Regions from separate parts of the Photobacterium sp. TY1-4 genome, predicted to be linked through region 2. Evidence: riboswitches for the same ligand, from Rfam matches in the RefSeq annotation. Region 2 holds a riboswitch; the other holds the start of a gene.
What was found. Region 2 has a riboswitch for lysine ahead of lysC (lysine-sensitive aspartokinase 3). Riboswitches for the same ligand answer to the same signal wherever they lie in the genome.

Region 1: it holds a riboswitch for lysine, as region 2 does, so the genes downstream of both, dapA (4-hydroxy-tetrahydrodipicolinate synthase) here and lysC (lysine-sensitive aspartokinase 3) in region 2, are expected to answer to the same signal.

Annotation. Positions count from the first base shown of each region.
Region 1 covers NZ_CP099734.1:1,394,372-1,397,576, forward strand. The annotation lists gene NH461_RS06620 (succinylglutamate desuccinylase/aspartoacylase family protein) at 1-82, opposite strand, end outside; gene dapA (4-hydroxy-tetrahydrodipicolinate synthase) at 112-1,131, opposite strand; lysine riboswitch at 1,208-1,377, opposite strand; gene NH461_RS06630 (AzlD family protein) at 1,490-1,798, opposite strand; gene NH461_RS06635 (AzlC family ABC transporter permease) at 1,795-2,526, opposite strand; gene NH461_RS06640 (biotin/lipoate A/B protein ligase family protein) at 2,774-3,205, opposite strand, start outside.
Region 2 covers NZ_CP099734.1:313,273-316,477, reverse strand. The annotation lists gene NH461_RS01560 (PglL family O-oligosaccharyltransferase) at 1-130, shown strand, start outside; gene NH461_RS01555 (pyridoxal-phosphate-dependent aminotransferase family protein) at 291-1,409, opposite strand; lysine riboswitch at 1,647-1,826, shown strand; gene lysC (lysine-sensitive aspartokinase 3) at 1,939-3,205, shown strand, end outside.

The sequences.
Region 1 (3,205 bases), 1.1 Mb from region 2:
GGCCCTGAATATGGATGACCGGGACTTCCATCGGATTGCCGGTGGGTTGCTCACCGACTTTAACAGTTGTGGTTGTGATCATAAGGAACTCGTTATCGGGCGAAGTCGTCATTATGATTGATCCTGGCAGCTGTGCATCCACTGATTAATGTCGTGATTGGCATTGAGAACCGGCGTCAGTTCCGGTAATTCGTCCATATACAGCGGTGGACGCAGCCCGGCGTGGCGCAGACGCCCCTGGTGCTGCATCAGGGCTTTGACCGCGATTGGGTTCGCCGCGCAAAACAGGCTGTTGCCCGCGCTTTGCCACAGTTGTTTAAAGCTTGGTTCCTGTTGAAAATTTGGCTCCTGCTGAAAGCTTGGTACTTGTTGAACGCTGGATGCCGTCTGGCTCAGAGTTTGGCGAACGTACAGGGCGGTTGCTTCCGGCCAGGCATTCCCCGCCACGGACACCAGACCACAGGCCCCTGCTGCAGCAAAATCAACAAACAGCGCATCGTCACCACAGAAAAACTGCAGCGTCGGGGCGGCTTGCGTATAACGGGTGAACACCTCCACGCTGCCACTGGCTTCCTTGACCGCCCAGGCATTCGGATGGGCGGAAATTGCGCCCAGAGTTTGCGCATCCAGAGCGGCACCAGTTCGTGAGGGCACATTATAAATCATGCAAGGCCAGCGGCTGGCATCCAGCAGGGCTTCGAACCATTTTTGCTGGCTGGCTGCGCCGGGTTTTGCATACAAAGGGACCGGGAGCAGCAGGGCATCAATCGGATAATCGGCTAAGAAGGTCAGCCATTGCAGTTGCTGCTGAAGCTGGAAACCGCCGACGCCGACCATCAGCGGCGCGGACAGCTCCAGCGCACATACATGACGAACCACCGCTTGCTGCTCGGTCGGTGTCATCGCCAGTGCTTCCCCGGTACTGCCAAGCAGCAGGATCCCGTTACCGACGGCGTCTTGTTCGGTGGCCAGTTGGGTCAGTGTCTCAAAGTCAACCGACTCATCGTCGTGAAAAGGGGTGATCAAAGCCGTCCATAGCGTTGTCTGGTTGAGTGACGTGGCTTGCGGCGATACCAGATGTTCTGTTGTAGGGCATGAATTGTGAATTGGCATCTCTAATCCGAATGTCATTGTTATCCGTTTAGAGAGCTTGGCATTGCGAAGAAAGCCGATGGCTGTGAGCCATTCTTGAGGGCAAAAAAGCACAAACACCAGAAGCTCTCCACCAGCGGTGACAGCCCTGGGGATTCAGCCCCAGTGACCGATAAGCTTGCTTCCAAATACAAACTTACCTCGGCGTTAAGCCCCCTGATCTGTGTTCAGCGGTATTTGGATACCTCCGACAGACTACCTGGTTAACGCGCCTCTTCTGATCCCTATGAGAGGGAATGATTTGATTCAATCATCAATGGTGACGGGATGTCAATCTCCGTCATGATTTTTTATGCGGCTTTAGCTCATTTTATTTCACCACTCGCCGTCAAAGTCCTCAAAACTGCCGGGTGAGTGCCGCGGCGATGATCCCTGCGGTGATCGCCGGGAGGGGTTTCTGCCAGATAAACATCACGACGGCGGTTGAGAGTAGCGCCAGACGGGCGCCCAGATCGCCCTCGACGGCCAAAGGCGCCAATAAGGCAACCAGCACCGAGCCGGACATTGCGGTAATAAACTGCTGTACCCGGTAGCCAATCGGAATGAACGACATGATAAACACCCCGCCCCAGCGCGTGGCGAGGGTCACCAGTGCCATGATCAGGATAATCAATAAGGTACCGCTAAAGCTGGTTTCAATGCTCATGACTTTTTCTCCGTCCAAAATGCGCCCAGCGTTCCCCCGGCAATCGCACCGACAACGACATGGCTGTTCTCAGGTAAATACCAATAGGCCAGCAGAGATGACCCGGCAGCGGCAGCCCAAATAGCAAACACGCGCAGGTTCTTCGGGCCCACGCCAATCATGGACAGCAAAAAACAGCCCATCACCATATCCAGCCCGAGGCTGACCGGATCAGAAATGGCATTGCCGAAATACAGCCCAAGCCAGGTGCCGATTATCCAGAATGACCACAATGCAAGCCCGCCGCCGATCAGCAGGCCCAGACCGGGCTCTTTGCGGCTGAAAGCCTGCATCGACATGGCCCAGTTCGCATCCGATGCCAGCAGCATCACCCCGTAGCGTTTCGCTGGTGGCAATTCACGCAACCACGGGTAGAGTGTTGCCCCCATGAGCAGATGCCGTGCATTAATGGCAAAGACGGTGACTATCACCGGAATGATGGGCACGTCGGCTCCCCATAGATCCAAGGTTGCGAACTGAGATGCGCCGGCGAATACCAGGGCACTCATCAGCATGGTTGAAATGTTGTCCAGCCCGGTTTGCGCCGAAGCCACCCCGAATGCGATCCCGAAAACGATGACGAAAAAGGAGAGGGGGACCAATTGCGTAAAGCCGTTCCAGACATCTGTGTAGGTGAACTCGTGGAGGCGAGTCTCCGGGATTAAATCCTGTTGTGTGTCGGTTTGCATGATTATCTTTTCAACGTGAAGTGATTTGAGTCAATGTCAATCCAAGGGGATACCACAATCGTTCGGGCTGGCAGAGCGTCGCCGCTTGCCTCGGTCATGAGGCTCATGCGTAGCGCCATGATTGATTTATTATACAATTAGACTGTACCGGGAAGAGTGCCATGCCTGATATGGATATTCAACATATTCATAACATTTGCTCGGGAATATCTCTGCCCGGCGATAAGGACAGCCGGACAGGGAGTGATTAGGCCAATTTTTCAGGACGCGATCCGGCTTGGGGCAGGGAAGAGGATTGCAAGAAGGCACTGGTCAACTGTTGGAACAGCGCGTCCACGGCAGGTCGGGATTGCAGGTGTTCAAACAGCGGAGTATGTACGCTCGCCAGGATTCGTGCGTCGTGGTTGCAAATCTGATTGCACAGTTGCACCGGTTTGACGATTTCATCCATCTTGCCCTCAAGCAAAATACAGGCTTGCGAAAGGACAACCTGACCGCCGCCTTTTTTCAGCAATACGCGCTGCGCGGTCCCCACCACTTTTTTACCATCGATATTGAGATTGTATTCTCCATCGCAATACGAGCCGGGCGTGGCATGGACATTCACCCTGACGCCCAGCGCTGCAAAGAAGTGACTCAGGACCTGACATAAGTTGAGATAGGCTGCTTTGATATCGTA
Region 2 (3,205 bases):
CCAGGAAGCCGAGTACCTGTTCCCTGCCCATGATTTCAGCCCGGCCGCACTGACCCCCCTCTTTGAGGGTAACCTACCCTCACTCAGCCAGGGAGTGACGCCGAACCTGCCGTCTACCATCCCGCAATAGCGAGCACACCGGAACCGGGCAAGCGGACGCCTGTGCACTAACGCTTGTCCGCCGCAGACCAAGTAAACGCCACAAAACACGAAACAACGGCTACCGAGGTAGCCGTTGTTGATCCTGCCCCCAGCACACGTGCCGGGCCTCCGGTTGATGCCGAGCTGACTTACTTCAGCGTCGTCTCCAGCGCCTTCAGGCACAGCGCTACATTTTCACTACGGGCGGCATATCCCATCAGGCCAATCCGCCACGCCTTCCCGGCCAAGGCGCCCAGTCCGGCACCAATTTCCAGGTTGTAACGCTCCAGCAGGGTCTGACGCACCTGCGCATCATCGACACCGTCCGGGATGTACACCGCATTGAGCTGCGGCAAGCGGTACGCTTCATTGACCACAAATTCAATCCCGAGTTTCTCCAGCCCGTCACGCAGCTCCCAGTGTGTATCCTGATGACGCTGCCACGCATTTTCCAGTCCTTCATTTTTCAGCAACACCAGCGCTTCATGCAGGGCGTACAGGCTGTTTACCGGCGCAGTATGGTGATAGCTGCGTTTGCCTTCACCGCTCCAGTATCCCAGCACCAGGCTTTGATCGAGGAACCAGCTCTGAACCTTGCTTTGGCGCTGCTGAATTTTCTCCACCGCTCGCGGCGAGAAGGTCAGCGGCGACAGGCCCGGCACACAGGACAAACACTTCTGGCTGCCTGAATACACCGCATCCAGTTGCCACTCGTCCACCAGCAACGGGACGCCGCCCAGTGAGGTGACGGCATCGACAATGGTCAGGCAATCGTGCTGGCGGGCCAGTTTGGCAATCGCTTCGGCATCGGTCAGGGCACCGGTCGAGGTTTCAGCATGGACAAAAGCAACGATTTTTGCATCCGGGTTGGCGTCCAACGCCTGGGCGACCAACTGCGGATCGACCGGATCTCCCCAGGTGTTCTCAACCATCACCGCCTCTCCGCCGCAGCGCTCGACATTTTCCCGCATCCGGTCGCCAAACACGCCGTTGCGGCAGACGATCACCTTATCGCCCGGCTCGACCAGGTTCACGAAACACGCTTCCATGCCGGCGCTGCCCGGCGCAGACACGGCAATAGTGAACGGGTTCTGGGTCTGGAAGGCATACTGCAGCAACTGTTTCAGCTCATCCATCATGCCGATAAACAACGGATCTAAGTGGCCGACGGTCGGACGACTCAGCGCCTGCAACACTTGCGGGTAGATATCTGACGGGCCCGGGCCCATCAGGGTACGTTGTGGTGGGTAAAAACTACCGATTGTCATTATTATATCTCCTGGGTAAGCGTTCATGATTCTCTGAGCGGCCACCGACACCGGTAACGCTTCAGGGAATAGTCCAGTATTCAGGGAATTGCCCCCGGACGCAACCCTGCGCCCTAGAACGACCACCCTTGCATTTTCCCCGCATAATTTTTCATCCGCCCATTGACAAGCCCCTGGTAAATCCGCTTCAATGAAGAACGTTTTTTGTTCACCCTGATGACCAAAGTGTCAGCAGGAAAAAACAGAAGAGGAGCGTTACCCAGGTAACCAGGTTTGCGGGGCCCCACCCCAAGGCATCCTGGCAAGGGGGAGTAACGCCGAGATACTGCCGGGTTGGGGAACCACAGTATCGGCCAGTAAGGCTGAATCCTTCTGGCTGTCACCTTTCGTCGTGAAAGGTGGGGAGCTTCTGGTTGTAGCGCGAACTATCCGTCTCACCGATTTGCTCTCCTGACAATTGGATGTCGGGAACTAACCTCCCGAGTCAATCCCTATCTTCATCACCATTACTGATATTGGGAGACTTGCTTTGAGCCCTGTTGATAACGCCGCCACCCTGACCGTCGCCAAATTCGGCGGCACCAGTGTTGCCGATTTTACCGCCATGCACCGCAGTGCCATGATCATCAAACATAACCCGGCAGCCCGGGTGGCCCTGATCAGCGCCTGCTCCGGCGTCACCAACCTGTTGGTTGAACTGGCCGGCGGGGTCCGGGACGCGGACCGACGCCAGCAATTACTGACCCAACTGAAAGATATTCACTACGCCGTCCTGAACGAGCTAGTATCGCCGGAACTTATCACGCCGGCGCTCAATGACCATCTCGACAGCATCGCAACACTGGCCGCGCAGGCTGCAACCCAGCCGAGTGCCCAGCTGACCGATCAGCTGGTTGCCAATGGCGAGCTCCTGTCGACCCACCTGTTTACCCAGATCCTCTGCGAGCTGGGCGTAAACGCGGTGCGTGTCGATATCCGTGACATCCTGCGCACCGACAATCAGTTCGGCAAAGCGATCCCACAACCGGATGACATTCGTGCACTGGCCACAACCCATCTGGAGCCGTTGCTGGCCCAGCAGGTCGTGGTCAGCCAGGGCTTTATCGGCGCCGATCCAGACGGGAATACCACCACTCTGGGCCGGGGCGGCAGTGACTACAGCGCGGCGTTGGTTGCCGAAGCGATCCGTGCAACGACGCTGGAAATCTGGACCGATGTACCGGGCATGTATACCACCGATCCCCGGATCACCGCCGCAGCGAAACCCATCCGGGAGATCAGTTTCAGTGAAGCGTCCGAGATGGCTAACTTCGGAGCCAAGATCCTGCACCCGTCCACGCTGGTCCCGGCGATCCGCCAGCAGATCCCGGTGTTTATCGGATCATCCCGTGCGCCGGAGCAAGGCGGGACCTGGATCCGTGATCAGGTCAGTGATGCGCCGCTGTTCCGGGCCCTTGCCCTACGTTGCAACCAGACCATGGTGACCCTGACCAGCCTGAACATGTTCCATGCCTACGGTTTCCTGGCGGAGGTGTTCCGGATCCTGGCCGAGCACAAAGTCTCGGTCGATCTCATTACGACCTCCGAAGTCAGCGTTTCCCTGACCCTGGATAAAACTGACACCGCCGGCGGCGCACCGCAACTCCCGGAAGCCGCCGTGGCAGCGCTCAGCCAACTGTGCCGGGTCGAGGTTGAGCAGGGTCTGTGCCTGGTGGCCCTGATTGGTAACCGGATGAGCCGGACCAAGGGCTCCGCCAAGGAAATTTTCGGCTCGCTGGATGACTACAACCTGCGCA